Regions from separate parts of the Streptomyces sp. AC602_WCS936 genome, predicted to be linked through region 4. Evidence: riboswitches for the same ligand, from Rfam matches in the RefSeq annotation. Region 4 holds a riboswitch; each other region holds the start of a gene.

Region 1 (4,498 bases), on a different contig from region 4:
CACCGACCCCGTACCCCGTGTCCGTCCGGCCCCCGTACCCGTAGGCGCCGTACCCCCGGCCCCACCCCCACCGGCCGTAGCGTGCCTCAGGCCGACGCCTCCGTCAGCCGCCCGGTCTCGTCCTCAGTCAGGGTCAGCTCCGCCACTCCCAGCAGCGCCGGCAGCTGCTCCACCGTGCGCGCGGACGCGATCGGCGCGGCCACCGTCGGCTGTGCGGCCAGCCAGGCCAGGGCGACCGTGGCGACGGGGGCGTCGTGGGCTTCGGCGATCTCGTCCAGGACCGTGAGGACCCGCTGCCCGCGCTCGCTCTCCAGGTGCTTGGCGGCGCCGCCCGCGCGCGGGCTGTCGACCCTCGCGCCGGGCCGGTACTTGCCGGTGAGGAAGCCGGACGCGAGGGCGTAGTAGGGCACGGCGGCCAGCCCGGCCCGCTCGGCGAGGTCGCGCAGTCCGCCCTCGTAGGTGTCGCGCGAGACCAGGTTGTAGTGGGGCTGGAGTGCCACGTACCGGGCGAGGCCCTCGCGGTCGGAGAAGTCCAGGGAGGCGGCGAGCCGCTCGGCGGAGATGTTGGAGGCGGCGATGTGCCGGACCTTGCCCGCCCGCACCAGTTCGTCGAGCGCGCCGATGATCTCCTCGACCGGCACCTCGGGCTTGTCGAAGTGGGTGTAGTAGAGGTCGATGTGGTCGGTGCCAAGGCGGCGCAGGGAGGCGTCGGCGGCGGCCTTGATGTTCGCGGCGCTCAGTCCCGGGTACTCGGGGTGCTGGCTGACCTTGGTGGCGAGGACGACGTCGTCACGGTTGCCGCGGGCCTCGAGCCACTTGCCGAGGAGGGTCTCGGACTCGCCGCCGCTGTTGCCGTCGACCCATGCGGAGTATGAGTCGGCGGTGTCGACGAAGTTGCCGCCCGCCGCGGTGTAGGCGTCGAGGACGGCGAAGGAGGTGTCCTGGTCGGCGGTCCAGCCGAAGACGTTGCCGCCGAGGGCGAGGGGGAAGACCTCCAGGTCGGAGGAGCCGAGCTTGCGCAGAGAAGTCATGTACTGCGTCAACGAGCCCGACGGATCCCGGGATTCCGGCAGCGGGGCAAAGATCCCGCAAACCGGCAGCCCTGACGTCGGGGGGTCGCCGTCAGGACCGCCGGGGATCAGGAGTGACGACCGGCGTGTGCGGTGCGGTGCGGCTCAGGGGGTGAGGCCCTTGCTCTGCAGCCATGCCATCGGGTCGAGGCTGCCGCCGCCGGCCGTGTGGACCTCCATGTGGAGGTGGGCGCCGGTGACGTTGCCGGTGGCGCCGACGCGGCCGATGACGTCGCCGGTGGTGACCTCCTGGCCGACGCTGACGTTGATCGAGGACTGGTGGGCGTACCAGATCTCGGTGCCGTCATCGAGGGTGAGCACGGTCTTGTAGCCGTACGACCCGTCCCAGCCGGCCGATGTGATCGTGCCGCTGTGCACCGCCTTGAGCAGCGTGCCCGTGGGGGCGGCGAAGTCGAGGCCGGTGTGGTGGCCGGACGACCAGTAGGGGCCCGCCTGCCCGAAGGTGGAGGAGATCGTGTACGAGGAGGTGGGCAGCGTGTACTGCTTGGCCAGCTTCGCGAGCCGCTCGGCCTCGGCCTTCTTCGCGGCTTCCTCCTCCGCCTTCTTCTTGGCGGCGGCGGCCTTGGCCTCGGCCTCCTTCTCCGCCTTGGCGGCGGCTTCCGCGGCCTTCTTCTCGGCGGCGGCCGCGGCCTCGGCGGCGGCCTTGCTCTCGACCTGGGCCTGCTGCTGCTCGGCCTGCGCCATGATCCGCGCACGCAGCGACTCGCCGGCGTCGGCGGTGGTCTCCTGGCCGGTGCCGGCGGAGGCGGCGGCGATACCGCTGAGCGGGGTGGCGGAACCCTCGGGCTCGGGCTCCTCGTCGGAGAGGATCGAGCCGACGTTCGGCAGGTCCGGCATGGAGATGGACACCGGCGGCTTGCCGGTCTGCGCGCTGGCCATGCCGCCCGCGCCGACGGCGGCTATGACACCGACACCGAGGACGGTGGAGCTGCGGGCGAGTCCGCCGCGCTGCTTGGCGACGCGGTGCCGGCCGCGCACGGGGCGGATGGACTCCGCGGTGGGGTTCCACTCCTCCCAGGGGCCCTCTTCGGCGCGGTGGACGTCGTAGCCGAAGGTGTCGGTGTCGTGCCCGCTGGGCACGAACGGGGCCTCGGGGGCAGGCCGGTTGGACGCCACGTGGGCGTACTCCTTTCCTTCCTTTCGCCTACCGGGTTAGCTGACGGGTTCGGAGCAGGAAGGTCTCCTACGCGCGTATATCCGCCGTGACTGGCACGGCGTCATACGCCCGATTCACCCCAAGTGGTGGTTCCCCGGTTCCCTTGCGGGATTCGGCGCGTGCGCACGGAGCCGCCTTCTGTGACGGCTGGGACGACCGCGCTGCGTTATCGAACGTTAATAGACGCGGGCCTCGGATTCCAAGCCGTTCCGCTTGATCATTAACGAAACCCGGGTGGACACAGGCCTCATGGATGGTTAAATCCGGGCGAGTTGACCACTCCTCAGTGCCCCTTCGGCACCACTTTCCGCAAGCACCTCACCTGACGGTATGTCAGTTGTTATGCGGAGGGCGCTCGCTTCATCACGGGCGGTGATCAGGGCCGTCGTACGGCGAGCAGCGCCATGTCGTCGGCCATGCCGCCCCCGGAGTGCCTGCGCACGTCCTCGGCGAGGGTGCCGAGCAGTTCTTCCGGGTGCCGGAACACGCAGCCGGCGAGCCGCTCGTGCGGGTCGTAGAACTCGCCCCGGTCGTCGCGGGCTTCCGACAGTCCGTCGGTGTACAGCAGCAGCGTGGCCCCGCCGGGGAACGGGGCCTGTTCCGCCCGGTCGGGCCACACGCCCAGTTCCCCCATCCCGAGCGGCAGCGCCGACTCCCGGGCGGGCAGCGGGCGCAGGGTGCCGTCGGCGTAGAGCAGCAGCGGTGGCGGATGCCCCCGGTTGAGGACGCGGACGACCCCGTCGCCGTGCGGGAGTTCGGCGAGTACGGCGGTGGTGAACCCCTCGAAGGCGTCCAGCCCGTCGCGCCGGGTGCCCTCGCGGGCCAGCGCCCGCTCCAGCCGCTGGGCCACCGCCTCCAGCGTCGTCTCCTGTTCGGCGGCCTCCCGGAATGCGCCGATCACGACGGCGACGGCGGCGACCGCGCCCATGCCCTTGCCCCGCACGTCGCCGACGATGAGCCGGATGCCGCGCGGGCTGTCCTGCACCGCGTACAGGTCGCCGCCGATGAACGCGTCGGCCTGCGCCGCCTCGTAGCAGGCGGCGATCTCGAAGCCGCCGATCCGCTCGGCGGGTTCGGGCAGCACGGCCCGCTGGGCGGCCTCGGCGATCTCGCGGACGGAGACGAGCCGCTCGCCGGTGCGGCGGACGAAGGCGTTGACGAGGACGGCGAGCGCGGCCACCGTCGTGATGGTGATCAGCTCCGTGAGGGAGTCGACGTAGTGGATGACGTCCTTGCTCAGCTGGAGCCCGACGACGGCGGCGACCACGGCGGCACTGGTGAGCGCCGTGCCGCGCCGCGAGTACACCGCGGCGGCGACCAGGGGCGCGGCCGTGTAGAGGGGGCCCGCGGTGAAGTAGCGGGGGGTGAAGATGTCGTACAGGACGGCGACGACGATCAGCAGGACGGGCAGCAGGCGCACGAGGACCCGCCCGTACGAGCGGCGGCGGTGCTGCTCGGCCTCGGACGGCAGGACCTCGACGGTGTCGCCCAGTCCGGGGTCGGGCACGGGATCGCCGGGGAGCCGGCCGTCGGCCCTGGCGTACGCCCCCTCGTCGTCCACGTCACCTGGCCGCACCACTCGTCTCCCGCCACCCCGCACGTCCACGCCGCTTGCCGCCTGGTCCTCCAGGTTTCCGGGAGTGGAGGCGGGGGGCGAGTCGTGAGGGCCGACCGGGTGAACGCACCGAGGGCCGGAATCCTCATGGATTCCGGCCCTCGGCCTTCAGTAGCGGGGACAGGATTTGAACCTGCGACCTCTGGGTTATGAGCCCAGCGAGCTACCGAGCTGCTCCACCCCGCGTCGTTGTGTCTCCACTGTACGTCATCCGGGGGGCGGAATGCACATCCGTATCTCCCTACCTCTCCAGATGGCGGTTCGGCGCCTTCGCCCGCCCCTCGTAATCGGGCAGTACGACGACGGTGGCGCCCTGCGCGGCGAGCACCCCGCTGCCGTCCGCGCCCGGCACGAAGGTGTCCGGCTCACGCCAGGCCGTGACCACCCGGCGCACCCCCGCGTCGAGGATCAGCCGGGCGCACGGGGCCGGCCGGGAGGCGCGGCGGGCGCACGGTTCCAGGCTGGAGTACACGGTGGCGGTGGCGAGCCGCGGATCGCCGGGGTCGGTCTTGGCCAGCGCGGCCTCCTCCGCGTGCACCACGGCGTCCCCGCCCTCCCGTGAGTGCCCCCGCGCCAGCTCCGTCCCGTCGGCGGCGACCACGACCGCCCCCACGCTGAACGCCGTCGCCGACGGCG
Region 2 (4,498 bases), on a different contig from region 4:
CACGTGCCGCACGGCTCCCAGGGGGACATCGTCCGGGTGCATCCCGGTGAGGAGTGGATCCACGTCCTGCGGGGCCGGCTGCGGCTCCGGCTCGGGGACGCGGTGCACCGGCTCGGTCCGGGGGACAGCGCGCACTTCGACTCGCTGACCCCGCACCGCATCGCCGCTCAGGACGCCGACGGGGTCGAGCTCCTCTTCGTCCACACGCTGCTCCAGAGCCCGACGGCGGCGCTGTGCCTGGGGCCGGCCACCACGCCGGGCCACCCCTTCCCTGGAGAGACATCATGAACATGCAGGACAAGTTCCCGCGCGCACTCTGGGTGCGGCTCTTCATCTACCTCGTCGTGGGGCACGTGCTGGCAGCCTTCATCTACCTGCTCTTCGAGGTGGGTGCCAACAGCGGGTGAGCGGCCGGCTCAGTCCAGCATCCGCTCGCGCAGCCGCTCCCGGGTCTGCGGCGTGATCCGCAGACCCTTCTCCAGGTAGGCGTCGACGCCGCCCCAGGTCTGCTCGACGGTCTCGAAGGCCGCCGCCAGGTACTCGGCGCGCGCGTCGAAGAGGGGGCTGAGCAGCTCCATGACCTCGGGGGAGTAGGCGGAGGCGGCGGTGCTGCTGCGGCGCACCTTGTAGCGGCGGTGCGTGGCGTTCGACTTCAGGTAGTCCTCGACGACGGCGTCGCGCTCGACGCCGAGGGCGAGCAGCGTGACCGCGATCGACAGACCCGCGCGGTCCTTGCCGGCCGCGCAGTGCATCAGGGCGGGGACGCTGTCCTCGGCGAGCGCGTGCAGCACCCGGGAGTGCTCCGCCGTGCGCTCCTTGATGATCATGCGGTACGAGTCGATCATCCGCTGGGCGCCCTTGTCGTCCGCGAGGATCTCGCGCAGCTGGTCGAGGTCGCCGTCGCGGACCATCTTCCAGAACTCGGCGCCGTCGGCCGGGTCGCTCAGCGGCAGGTTCACATTGCGCACGCCCGGCAGCTCGACGTCCGGGCCGTCGAGCTTCTGGTCGGCGGCGTTGCGGAAGTCGAAGATCGTGTGCAGACCCAGCGAGGACAGGAACGCGGCGTCCTCCCCGGTGGCGTGCGCGAGGTGGCCGCTGCGGAACAGCACCCCCTGCCGCACCCTCCGTCCGTCCACGGTCGGCAGTCCGCCCACGTCGCGGAAGTTGCGCACCCCGGCCAGCTCGGGTTCGGTCGACGGCACCTGCTGCGTCACGGGGGCTCCTCCCACTCCGCCCCGCCGGCGCCGCTCGCCGACGGGTGCCACTCGACGATACGGCACGGTGCGAAGACGCAGGGGCGAAGTCAACCGACTGCGCCACTTCTGGGCTTTCTGTCCGAAATGGCGCCTTAATTCCAACTCGCTGCGGAATAAAAGGGGCTGAGGGAGAGGTGCGTGAGCAGCGTCATATCCGTGACGGTGCGTTGCCCGTCATGTTCACGTAATTCAGCCGGTTTTCATGGCCGTTCACGAGAAACGGCGCCTCAGGAATCGACGGAGTGTGACGGGCATTCCCGGTAATGGATCAGCCGGAACACCCGCCCATGCAACCCCTCGCTTGTCCCTGTGCGTCTTGGTCCCTTACGTTCACCACCGATCCGGACGGACGCCTAATCCTGCCGCCGACCGGAGCCCGCATTCATCCACCACCCGTACACGGCAGGAGCGGGGGACCCACAGGTACGACCGCCTGTTCCGGTTCCCGGAACGGCTTGGGGTTAAGCCGCGTCTCGGCGCGGCCGGGCATCTCCAGCCCGAACCCGACAGCTCACCTCGCAGGCGCCGGAGAGGAATTCGCCATGCCCGCGAAGGGTAAGCACCGCCGTACCAAGGCCATGCGCCTGACCCGTGCCATCGCCGTCGCCGGAACCGGCGGCGCCGCGCTCGCGCTCCCGCTGATGGGTGCCGCCGGTGCCCAGGCCGCCCCCGCTCAGTCCGTTTCCGAGCAGGCCGTGCAGTCCGTTCCGACGTCGGCCGAGAAGGCCGCCGCCGAGAAGAACTCCGACTCGCGCACGTACACCGTGCGCAGCGGTGACTACCTCTCGAAGATCGCCGACGAGCAGGACGTCGACGGCGGCTGGAAGAAGCTCTACGCGGACAACCGCGAGGCCGTCGGGTCCGACCCGTCGCTGATCCACCCGGGCCTGGAGCTCACGCTCGGCGGCCAGGCCGCCAAGTCCGAGCAGCCCGCCGCCGAGCAGCCCGCGGCCGAGAAGCCCGCCCAGACCGAGAAGTCGTCCTCCGAGAAGACCGAGTCGGCCGAGGCCGAGAAGTCCTCGGATGCCGCGAAGGCCTCCTCCTCGGACTCCGGCTCCTCCGACAAGAGCACCCAGTCCGCCGGCACCACCAGCGGCTTCGTCTCGCCGGTCCCGAGCGGCACCATCGGCACCCCGTACCACCAGTCGGGCAGCATGTGGTCCAGCGGCTACCACACCGGCACCGACTTCGTCGTCCCGACCGGCACCTCGCTCAAGGCCGTCGGCGCGGGCACCGTCGTCTCCGCCGGCTGGGGCGGCGCCTACGGCAACCAGGTCGTCATCCAGCTCGCCGACGGCCACTACGCCCAGTACGCCCACCTGTCCTCCCTCTCCGTCTCGGCCGGCCAGTCCGTGACGGCGGGTCAGCAGGTCGGCCTGTCGGGTGCCACCGGCAACGTCACCGGCCCGCACCTGCACTTCGAGATCCGCACCACCCCGGACTACGGCTCGGACGTGGACCCGATCGCGTACCTGCGCTCGCACGGCGTCTCTCTCTGACGGCCGCTTCCTGACGACCGTTTCGGCGCGGCCCCGCGCCACCGAAGGCCGGACCCCGATCCCCGGGTCCGGCCTTCGGCCTGTCCGCCCTCCGGCGTATTCCTGAATTGGTGAACACTTTAGGCGTGGTGTTTCTCACCGCCCGTCAACCCTTTCCTACGGTCGCGTAGGTCACATTCCGAGGTGAATGATGGGCCGATGTGGCAGACGATTCGAAGAGTGACAGCAGAACAGTGATCGGGTCGTACGTGGCGGTGGGGGACAGCTTCACCGAGGGCGTCGGCGACCCCGGCCCCGACGGGGCGTTCGTCGGCTGGGCCGACCGGTTCGCCGTACTGCTCGCGGACCGGCGCCCCGAGGGCGACTTCACGTACACGAACCTCGCCGTACGCGGCAGGCTGCTCGACCAGATCGTGGCCGAGCAGGTGCCGCGGGCCGTCGAACTCGCGCCGGGCCTGGTCTCGTTCTGCGCCGGCGGCAACGACATCATCCGGCCCGGCACCGACCCCGACGAGGTGGCCGAGCGGTTCGAGCGGGCGGTGGCCGCGCTGACCGCCGCCGCGGGCACCGTCCTGGTGACGACCGGATTCGACACCCGCGGGGTGCCCGTCCTCAAGCACCTGCGCGGCAAGATCGCCACGTACAACGGACACGTCCGTGCCGTCGCCGACCGCTACGGCTGCCCCGTGCTCGACCTGTGGTCGCTGCGCACCGTCCAGGACCGCAGGGCGTGGGACGCCGACCGGCTGCACCTGTCGCCGGAGGGCCACACGCGGGTGGCACTGCGCGCGGGCCAGGTCCTCGGCCTGCCCGTCCCCGCCGACCCGGACCAGCCCTGGCCGCCGCTGCCGCCCCGCGGCACCCTGGACGTCCGGCGGGACGACGTGCACTGGGCCCGCGAGTACCTGGTGCCGTGGTTCGGACGCCGGCTGCGCGGCGAGTCCTCGGGCGACCACGTGAGCGCCAAGGGGACGCTGTCGGCGGACGACATCAGGATGCGGATCTCTTCGGTGGCCTGACGTACTCGCCGCTCTGAACGCGCTGGTGCTAGTCGCGGGACGCCGTCAGCGTCTCCCGGTCCAGGCCCAGCTCCCGGGCGAGCGCCTCGTCCGTCCACTCGCGGGCCCGCGCCCGGGGCACCGTGCCCGCGTACGACGTCAGCTGCACGGCCATCCCGTCGAGGAAGGCGGTCAGGCGCAGGGCGGCGCCGTCGGGATCCGCGCACCGGAACTCCCCGGCGGCCACGCCCTCGGCGATGACCCCGGAGAGCGCCGCCTTCCACTGCCGGTCCAGCTCCCGGGTGACCTCCCGCAGCGCGGGTTCGCGCAGCGCCGCCGCCCAGCCCTCGATCCACAGCCGCCAGCCCTTGGCCTGCCCGGTCGGGGCGTACCACCGCACGGCCGCCCGCAGCCGGCGCAGCGCCGACGTGCGCCGGCCGAGCAGCTTGCGCAGGCGCGCGAGATCGTCCTGGGCGGCATGCGTGAACGCGGCGGCGACGAGCTTCTCCTTCGTGGAGAAGTGGTAGAGCACCAGCGCGTTGCTGACCCCGAGCGCGGCGGCCACGTCGGCGATCCGCAGCGCCGCCACGCCCCGCGCCGATATCTGCTCCACGGCCGCACGCAGCAGCTCCTCGCGCCGCTGCGCCACACTCAACCGGACTCTCCCCACGCCCGTCACCCTATACAGGTGCCCGGACCTGCGGCGACAGCCGCCGGGAGGCTCAGTCCGCCGTCGCGGTGGTGG
Region 3 (4,498 bases), on a different contig from region 4:
GCGAGGTCGTCGAGGAGGAAGTCCCGGCCCGCGCCCTGATGGCGGCCTACCGCCTGCCGGAGGACGGCACGCGCGCGTGCGACGCGGCCGACCTGGCCCTCACCGTCCTGGGCGGCGGCGAGTCCTCCCGCCTCTACAACCGGCTGGTGCGCCGCGACCGCACGGCCGTCGCCGCCGGGTTCGGCCTGCTGCGGCTCGCCGGAGCGCCTTCCCTGGGGTGGCTGGACGTGAAGACGTCCGGTGACGTCGAGGTGCCGGTCATCGAGACCGCCATCGACGAGGAGCTCGCCCGGTTCGCCGAGGAGGGCCCGACGGCCGAGGAGATGGAGCGCGCCCAGGCGCAGCTGGAGCGCGAGTGGCTGGACCGCCTGGGCACCGTCGCGGGCCGCGCCGACGAACTGTGCCGCTACGCCGTCCTGTTCGGCGACTCCCAGCTCGCCCTCACCGCCGTGCAGCGGGTGCTCGAGGTGACGGCCGAGGAGGTCCAGGAGGTCGCCAGGGCCCGCCTGCGCCCCGACAACCGCGCGGTGCTCGTCTACGAGCCCACCGCCCCCGCCGACGAGACCGCCGCCGACGCGGACGACGCCACCGACGAGAACGAGGAGGCGGCCAAGTGACCGAGCTCGCCACCATGGACTTCCACTCCCAGCCGCAGGGCGGCGAGCCCAAGCCGTGGGCGTTCCCCGCCCCCGAGCGCGGCAGCCTCGACAACGGCCTCACCGTGCTGCACTGCCACCGGCCCGGCCAGCAGGTCGTCGCCGTGGAGGTGCTCCTCGACGCGCCCCTGGACGCCGAGCCCGCCGGACTCGACGGCGTCGCCACCATCATGGCGCGCGCCTTCTCCGAGGGCACCGACAAGCACTCCGCCGAGGAGTTCGCCGCCGAGCTGGAGCGCTGCGGCGCCACCCTCGACGCGCACGCCGACCACCCCGGCGTCCGGCTGAGCCTGGAGGTGCCCGCCTCGCGCCTCGCCAAGGCCCTCGGCCTGCTCGCCGACGCCCTCAGGGCACCCGCGTTCGCGGACGGCGAGGTCGAACGCCTGGTCCGCAACCGGCTCGACGAGATCCCGCACGAGCTGGCCAACCCGGCCCGCCGCGCGGCCAAGGAGCTCTCCAAGGAGCTGTTCCCAGCCGGCTCACGCGTGTCGCGCCCGCGCCAGGGCACCGAGGAGACGGTGGCGAACGTCGACTCCGCCGCCGTACGGGCCTTCTACGAGAAGCACGTGCGTCCCGCCACGGCCACCGCCGTGGTCGTCGGCGACCTCACCGGCATCGACCTCGGCGCGCTGCTCGGCGACACCCTGGGCGCGTGGACCGGCTCCGCCGCCGAACCGCGCCCCGTGCCCCCGGTGACCGCCGACGACCGGGGCCGGGTCGTCATCGTGGACCGTCCCGGCGCCGTCCAGACGCAGCTGCTGATCGGCCGCACCGGCGCCGACCGGCACGACCGCGTCTGGCCCGCACAGGTCCTCGGCACGTACTGCCTCGGCGGCACCCTCACCTCCCGCCTGGACCGCGTGCTGCGCGAGGAGAAGGGCTACACCTACGGCGTACGGGCATTCGGGCAGGTCCTGCTCTCCGCGCCCGACGGCACCGGCGCCGCGATGCTCGCCATCAGCGGCTCCGTCGACACCCCCAACACCGGCCCCGCGCTGCAGGACCTGTGGACGGTGCTGCGCACGCTCGCGGAAGGCGGACTCACCGACGCCGAGCGCGACGTCGCCGTGCAGAACCTGGTGGGCGTGGCGCCGCTGAAGTACGAGACGGCGGCGGCCGTGGCGAGCACGCTGGCCGACCAGGTCGAGCAGCACCTGCCCGACGACTACCAGGCCGCGCTCTACCGCCAACTCGCCGCCACCGGCACCGTGGAGGCCACGGCGGCGGTCGTGAACGCCTTCCCGGTGGACCGCCTGGTGACGGTGCTCGTCGGCGACGCCGCGCAGATCAAGACGCCCGTCGAGGCCCTCGGCATCGGTGAAGTCACCGTGGTGTCGGCCGAGTAGCGCCACGCGCGCGTGGCGGCCCTGGTGACCCGAGTGTCACCAGGGCCGCCGTTTGTCCGAATTGAGGGAGAGACGGCCCGTCTGCCCTGTGGCATGCGCTACAAAAAGCTTGTTGCGTTTGAGGATTGAAGGCAGCCGCGCTTAGCGTCTTCCGGGCTGTTCGTCAGGCAGTACGCCGCACCCGCGGCACCGGACAGTCATCGCCGAGTCCCCGTACGGCGCGAGCCAGGGGAGCCGGGGACCCACCGCAGTCCCTGGGGTGAATCGGACGCCCGCGCGTGCAGCGAGGGGGCCCGTAGGAGACCTTCCACCTCCGAACCCGTCAGCTAACCCGGTAGGCGAGAGGGAAGGAAAGGAACAGCCTCTACATGGCGTTCACGCGCGCCACCGGGAAGCACCGCCGTCCCAGCCGGATGCACCGCACCACCGCCCGCGCGGCGGGAGTCGCGGCCCTCGCCACCACCGGCGTCGTCGGCACCCTCGCCGCACCGGCGCTCGCCGCGGAGCCCGAGGCGGAGCAGACCGGGATCACCCCGGTCATCTCCATCGGCGACTCCATAGCCGACGAGATCGACGCCCAGGCCGCTGCCCAGGAGCAGGCCGCCCAGCTCGCCGCCGCCCGCGAGGCGGCCCGGGAGGCCGCGCGCGAGCGGGCCGCCGAAGCGGCCGAAGAGGCGCGCGAGGCCAAGGAGCGCGCCGCGCGGGAGGCGGAACGCAAGCGCCTCAACACCTTCGTGTCGCCGATCACCGCCTCGTACGTCTCCACCGCCTACCAGGCCGGCAGCTCCCTGTGGTCCTCCGGCAGCCACACCGGGATCGACTTCCACGCCTCCACCGGCACCACCGTGCACGCCGTCGGCGTCGGCACCGTCGTCGAGGCCGGCTGGGGCGGGGCGTACGGCAACCAGGTCGTGGTCAAGATGCACGACGGCACGTACACGCAGTACGGCCACCTGTCGTCCATCGGCGTCTCGGTGGGCCAGTCGGTCTCCGCGGGCCAGCAGATCGGCCTCTCCGGTGCCACCGGCAACGTCACGGGACCGCACCTGCACTTCGAGGCCCGTACGGGCGCCGAGTACGGCTCGGACATCGACCCCGTCGCCTACCTCCGCTCCCACGGCGTGAACGTCTGACGACGGACCGCTGACGGCAAGGTTCGGTAAGGTTCTGGAAAGGCCCCGGCTCCCTGAGCGGGGGCCTTTCGCATTTCCACGTGTGGTCCGGGAACGCGACCGCTGTCCAAAAAATGTCCATGAAATCCGGCCCGCCGTCGGATATCCGCTTGACTGGCCTAGAGTCACTGAACACGCGTCAATCGTCGACGTTTCACGGGGATCAAGGCGGAGGTCGGGCATGCGTATTCCGGCGCACTCGGTGTGCACGGCGATCCGGGACGACATCGTCGCCGGTGTCCACGGGCGCGGCGGCCGCCTCACCGAGGAACTCCTCGCCCGCCGCTACGGAGTCTCCCGCGTCCCCGTCCGCGAGGCCCTGCGCACGCTGGAGGCCGAGGGCTTCGTGGTGACCCGGCGGCACGCGGGCGCGTGCGTCGCGGAACCCACCGAACAGGAGGCCGCCGACCTGCTGGAGACCCGTGCCCTCCTGGAACCCCTGGGCGCCGCACGGGCCGCCCGGCGTCGCACCGATGCCCACCTCAAGGTGCTGCGCGGGCTGGTCAGGCTCGGTCAGGAACGTGCCGGGCAGGGCCGCGGCGAGGACTTGCGCGCACTGGACGGGTGGTTCCACGAGACCCTCGCCCAGGCCGCCTGCAGTCCCTCCCTGGCGTCCCTGCTGACCCAGTTGCGCCGCAAGATCGCCTGGATGTACGCCGTGGCGGCGCCGGCCGATCCGGCGGGCTGCTGGGCGGAGCACGGCGCGATCACCGACGCGGTGGCCCGGGGCGACGGCGAGCGCGCGCGGGCGCTCATGGCGCTGCACACCGAGCGGTCCGCTCCCGCGTACCGACTGCGGTTCGCCCCCGAGGGCGGGCGGACCGAGAGCGTGAGGAATTCGCAACGTGCCGTAAACACGCCGAGCCTGCGGTATTAACACGCGGCCCATATACAAGAGGTATTGATTGAAGGGGTATTTTGCGCTGCCTGCGAATGCCCTCGAAAATCGGTAGCGCGGTTCGTGGAGAGGGGAAAAGAAAAGCCCGCCCGGTGCTCCGGGCGGGCCGTTCGGCATTGCTCTTGCCGTCGGTCAGACGGTCTCGGGAAGCTCCTCGAGGCCCTCGGTGACCAGCTTCGCCAGCCGGTCGAGGGCGGCGTCCGCGCCCTCGGCGTCGGAGGCGAGGACGATCTCCTCGCCGCCCTGGGCGCCGAGGCCGAGGACGGCCAGCATGGAGGCCGCGTTGACGGGGGAACTGTCGGCCTTGGCGATCGTGACCGGGACGCCTGTGGCCGTGGCGGCTCGGACGAAGATGGAGGCGGGGCGGGCGTGGAGGCCCTCGGCCCAGCCGACGTTGACGCGGCGCTCAGCCATGTGATGCTGCCC
Region 4 (4,498 bases):
CGTGTGGGTGCCGGACACCAGCTCGGTGAGCTTGGCCGACGGGTCGGCGGCGGAGCCGCCTTCCTCACCGGCCGCACCCGGCGCGCCGGACATACCGGACATCAGGCCACTTTCCAGGCCACCGAGGTTCGGCAGGCCCAGATCCGTGGTGATCTTCACCGTGCCGGACAGCTGCTCGACGTCCGACTTGGCGATCTTCTCTATGAGTTGTTCCGCCGTGACCTTCGGGAGGTCCGGGTCCCCGGAGTCGGCGATCGCGGGGACGAGCCCGATCGTCGCGGCCGCCACTCCCATCACCGCGACCGGGACGACGTAGCGCGCGGCCTTGCGCCGTCCGGCGCGCGAGTCCTCGCCCTCCCCGGCGGTCCTGTTGTCGTCGGAATCGATCGGTGCCATCTGTGCCCTACCTCCGTCGTCGGCGGCGGCTGTCTCGCGACCTCGCACTCGTCGTCTCACCCGTGAGCCGCCATTCTCACCCGAATCGGTGAGGATTGGTGTTTTCCGTGGTGTCCATCTGACCAAATCGGCCGGGAAGAAGCGTCAGACCGCGGACTCAACTCCGCGTACTCCTGCGGGATGACACGGACGGGCCGCGCCTCCCCCGGCCCGTAGGGGGCGGGGTACGCCTACGACGTGAGGCGGGTCACCGCGCCGCGCGTTCAGCCGGCCCGGTGCACCACGGCGTCGCACAGCTCCACCAGCGCGGACTTCGCCTCGCACTCCCGCAGCGGGGCCAGCGCCGCCCGGGCGTCCCTGGCGTACCGGACGGTGTCCTTGCGCGCCTGTTCCAGCGCGGGGTGGGCGCGCAGCAGGCGCAGCGCCTCGGCGTGCCGGACGTCGTCGCTCAGGTCGGAGTCGAGCAGCTCGGACAGGGCGATGTCCTCGGCGAGCCCCAGCCGCTCCGCGCGCTCGCGCAGCCGCAGCACCGGCAGGGTCGGGATGCCCTCGCGCAGGTCGGTCCCGGGGGTCTTGCCGGACTCGTGGGAGTCGGAGGCGATGTCCAGGACGTCGTCCGCGAGCTGGAAGGCGACGCCGAGCCGCTCGCCGTACTGGGTGAGCACGTCGACGACCGTCTCGTCGGCGCCGGACATCATCGCGCCGAACCGGCAGGAGACCGCCACCAGCGACCCCGTCTTGCCGCCCAGCACGTCCAGGTAGTGGTCGACCGGGTCACGTCCGTCCTGCGGTCCGGCCGTCTCGAGGATCTGGCCGGTGACCAGCCGCTCGAACGCCAGGGCCTGCACGCGGACCGCCTCGGGCCCGAGGTCGGCGAGGATCTGGGAGGCGCGGGCGAAGAGGAAGTCGCCGGTGAGGACGGCGACCGAGTTGCCCCAGCGGGTGTTGGCGCTCGACACCCCGCGGCGCACAGCGGCCTCGTCCATCACGTCGTCGTGGTACAGGGTGGCGAGGTGGGTCAGCTCGACGACGACGGCCGAGGGCACGATGCCGGGGGCGTAGCGGTCGCCGAACTGGGCCGAGAGCATCACCAGCAGTGGCCGGAACCGTTTGCCGCCGGCCCGCACCAGGTGCTGGGCGGCCTCCGTGATGAAGGGCACCTCGCTTTTGGTTGCCTCAAGCAACCCTTCCTCGACCGCAACCAATCCGGCCTGGACATCGGCTTCCAGAGCCTGGTCCCGCACGCTCAGCCCGAACGGCCCGACGACGGTCACGAGGGGTCTCCTGTCTGCTGGTGTCTACTGGCGATTACCTGGTTTGTCGATAGGTCGCTGCCACCACTCAAGTCAGCGTATCCGGTCACGTTTCGATCACCGCTAGCGCCCACCGTTACAGGCCGGTCGGTATCGGATCATGCGCGGTATGTTTTTGATCAGGCGATATGAGCAGATATCGATCGACATCCTCGAGGCCGAAAGCCGCCACCGAAGATCACATCACTCCTCCCAACGGCCCGCACTCCGAGTACGTCACCCACTCGGCCCTCCCTCCGATACGTATCCGATACGAACGCATGCCCGCACGACGCGCTCGTGAACACCGGACGGCGCGGCGGCCGAATACGAAGCCCACCCGACGGCACCCCGAACCGGCCACGCACCCGCCTCCGAAGCCCTCCCAACCTGCGGACGATTGACTCACACTTAAGCTGAATGCCCGATTTGCCGCTCTTGTTGAGGGCGGTGAGTTGGCTCACTTCACGCCGCCCGCAGGCAACCCGGCCGCCGACTGCGCCCTCCCTTTGCCCCGCAAGCGAGTTGAAGCTTGGCAGCCGCAAAGGATCAAGCGCCCCAAATGCCCCAGACCAAGGTCAACAGGCGCGTTGGGTGATTCCTGCACTTGTTCCGGACATGTGCTCTCGCATACGTTCCCGGCCTGTCGGGCGGACGCCGAATCCTGCCACCGCCCGGACGCACAGTCATCCGCCAACACACTCGCCGGCAGGAGCGGGGGACCCAGGTAAGTCGCCGCACCGGTCACCACCGGAGCGGCTAGGGGTGAAGCCGTGCCCGTCAGGGCCCGGCCGGGCACCTCCCCGCCCGAACCCGACAGCTCACCTCGCAGGCGTAAGGAGAGGGACTCAGCATGTCTGCCAACGGTCAGAACCGTCACGCCCGCACCAGCCGCCTCGCCCGCAAGCTCGCTGTCGCCGGCACCGGCGCCGCGGTGCTCGCCCTGCCGCTCATCGGTGCCACCAGCGCCTCCGCGGCCACCCCGGCCGCCGCGCCGGCCGCAGCCACCGCCACGACGACGTACTCGAACACCCTCGACGGCTGGATCCGGGAGTCGCTGGACGTCATGGCGCAGCACGGCATCCCGGGCACGTACGAGGGCATTCACCGCAACATCATGCGGGAGTCGTCCGGCAACCCGCTCGCCATCAACAACTGGGACATCAACGCCGTCAACGGCACCCCGTCCAAGGGCCTGCTCCAGGTGATCGACCCGACCTTCCAGGCGTACCACGTGCCCGGCACCTCCTGGGACCCGTACGACCCGGTCGCCAACATCACCGCCGCCTGCAACTACGCGGCCGACCGCTACGGCTCGATCGACAACGTCTTCGGCGCGTACTGAGCCGTACCAGGCGCGTACTGAGCCGTACCAGGCGCGTACTGAGCTGAGCTGCGCTAAGAGGTACTGAAGATCCGTTCGAGGACGACGGCCACGCCGTCGTCCTCGTTCGTCGTGGTGACCTCGTCGGCGACCGCCTTGAGTTCGGGGTGGGCGCCGGCCATGGCGACGCCGTGGGCCGCCCAGTGGAACATGGGGATGTCGTTGGGCATGTCCCCGAAGGCGATCGTCCGCCGCCGGCCCACTCCCAGGCGCTCGGCGGCCAGCGCGAGGCCGGTCGCCTTGGTGATGCCGCACGGCTGGAGCTCCACCGTCCCCGGACCCGACATGGTGACCGTGGCCAGCGAGCCGACCACCGCGCGCGCCGTCGCCGCCAACTCGTCGTCGGACAGGTCGGGGTGACGCAGCAGCACCTTGCTGATCGGCGTGGCCCACAGTTCGTCGCGCCGGTCGACGCGCACCGCGGGCAGCGTCGGGTGGGGCATCAGGTACCCGGGCTCGATGAGGGTGAGGCCGTCCACCCCGTCCTGGTCGACCGCGGCGTACACCTGCCCGACCTCCGCCTCGATCTTGCCGAGCGCGGTTTCGGCCAGTTCCCGGTCCAGGGTGACCGACCAGAGCATCCGGTGCGCGCCCGCGTCGTACACCTGCGCGCCCTGTCCGCACACCGCGAGCCCCGTGCAGCCGAGGCGGTCCAGGAGGGGGCGCACCCGGGGCGCCGGCCGCCCCGTCACCACCAGGTGCCGCGCACCGGCGCCGGCCGCCCGGGCCAGCGCGGCCAGCGACCGGTCGGAGACCGTGTCGTCGCCGCGGAGCAGCGTGCCGTCGAGGTCGGTGGCGACGAGTGAATATGCGGTGCGGTCCATGATCAGAGAATACGGACGCGGCACGTGCCCGACTCACCCGCGACCGCTTCCGGACCGCTTCCGAACGAGGACGCCGCGAGTACGTCCGACTACGCACGACGACGCCCGAACGTGTCCGAAACCTGGCACATCATCGGCTAAAGCCGGTTAAAGGCCTGTGCACCGGTTGGCAACAAGATGGTCCGCTGCCTACCGGCCGGGCGGCCCCGGAGGTACCTTCCTTGTGTCCAGGGGGGACTTGATCGGGGGGTCGGGTTGAACAGCGGACGTGTGCGTGTGCTCAGGCCGGAGGAACTGGGCGAGGGGGAACGGGAACGCTGGCGCGAGCTGCGCGCCAAGTCGTCGGCACCACGCAATCCGTTCATGGAACCGGAGTTCACCGAGGTCGTGGGCCGGGTACGGCCGCGGGCGCGGGTGGCGGTGGTGTACGACGGCGGCGAGGCGGCGGGTTTCCTGCCGCACGAGCGCGGGCCGCTGGGGCAGGGCCGCGCGATCGGGCTCGGGGTGTCGGACTGCCAGGGGGCGGTGCTCCGCCAGGACCTCGCCCCGGACACCCGCCGACTGCTGCGGGCCTGCTCCCTGTCCAGCTTCGCCTTCGACAA

What was found. Region 4 has a riboswitch for cyclic di-AMP ahead of KUM03_RS03895 (transglycosylase SLT domain-containing protein). Riboswitches for the same ligand answer to the same signal wherever they lie in the genome.
Region 1: another riboswitch for cyclic di-AMP. It lies ahead of KUM03_RS15225 (M23 family metallopeptidase); the one in region 4 lies ahead of KUM03_RS03895 (transglycosylase SLT domain-containing protein).
Region 2: another riboswitch for cyclic di-AMP. It lies ahead of KUM03_RS30485 (M23 family metallopeptidase); the one in region 4 lies ahead of KUM03_RS03895 (transglycosylase SLT domain-containing protein).
Region 3: another riboswitch for cyclic di-AMP. It lies ahead of KUM03_RS08220 (M23 family metallopeptidase); the one in region 4 lies ahead of KUM03_RS03895 (transglycosylase SLT domain-containing protein).

What each region holds. Positions count from the first base shown of each region.
Region 1 is NZ_JAGMUF010000039.1:121,482-125,979, reverse strand. Features, by position in the region: gene KUM03_RS15235 (PrsW family intramembrane metalloprotease) at 1-44, shown strand, start outside; gene KUM03_RS15230 (aldo/keto reductase) at 87-1,031, opposite strand; gene KUM03_RS15225 (M23 family metallopeptidase) at 1,176-2,207, opposite strand; cyclic di-AMP (ydaO/yuaA leader) riboswitch at 2,219-2,375, opposite strand; gene KUM03_RS15220 (PP2C family protein-serine/threonine phosphatase) at 2,624-3,823, opposite strand; tRNA gene KUM03_RS15215 (tRNA-Met) at 3,975-4,048, opposite strand; gene KUM03_RS15210 (dihydrofolate reductase family protein) at 4,104-4,498, opposite strand, start outside.
Region 2 is NZ_JAGMUF010000112.1:157,902-162,399, reverse strand. Features, by position in the region: gene KUM03_RS30500 (helix-turn-helix domain-containing protein) at 1-288, shown strand, start outside; gene KUM03_RS30495 (DUF6126 family protein) at 285-407, shown strand; gene KUM03_RS30490 (tyrosine-protein phosphatase) at 417-1,214, opposite strand; cyclic di-AMP (ydaO/yuaA leader) riboswitch at 1,637-1,794, shown strand; gene KUM03_RS30485 (M23 family metallopeptidase) at 1,799-2,755, shown strand; gene KUM03_RS30480 (SGNH/GDSL hydrolase family protein) at 2,989-3,774, shown strand; gene KUM03_RS30475 (TetR/AcrR family transcriptional regulator) at 3,803-4,423, opposite strand; gene KUM03_RS30470 (carboxymuconolactone decarboxylase family protein) at 4,476-4,498, opposite strand, start outside.
Region 3 is NZ_JAGMUF010000017.1:113,327-117,824, forward strand. Features, by position in the region: gene KUM03_RS08210 (pitrilysin family protein) at 1-617, shown strand, start outside; gene KUM03_RS08215 (pitrilysin family protein) at 614-2,002, shown strand; cyclic di-AMP (ydaO/yuaA leader) riboswitch at 2,194-2,358, shown strand; gene KUM03_RS08220 (M23 family metallopeptidase) at 2,371-3,135, shown strand; gene KUM03_RS08225 (GntR family transcriptional regulator) at 3,356-4,051, shown strand; gene KUM03_RS08230 (HPr family phosphocarrier protein) at 4,205-4,486, opposite strand.
Region 4 is NZ_JAGMUF010000008.1:241,345-245,842, forward strand. Features, by position in the region: gene KUM03_RS03885 (DUF2092 domain-containing protein) at 1-396, opposite strand, end outside; gene KUM03_RS03890 (polyprenyl synthetase family protein) at 660-1,670, opposite strand; cyclic di-AMP (ydaO/yuaA leader) riboswitch at 2,370-2,537, shown strand; gene KUM03_RS03895 (transglycosylase SLT domain-containing protein) at 2,542-3,033, shown strand; gene KUM03_RS03900 (HAD family hydrolase) at 3,087-3,896, opposite strand; gene KUM03_RS03905 (GNAT family N-acetyltransferase) at 4,173-4,498, shown strand, end outside.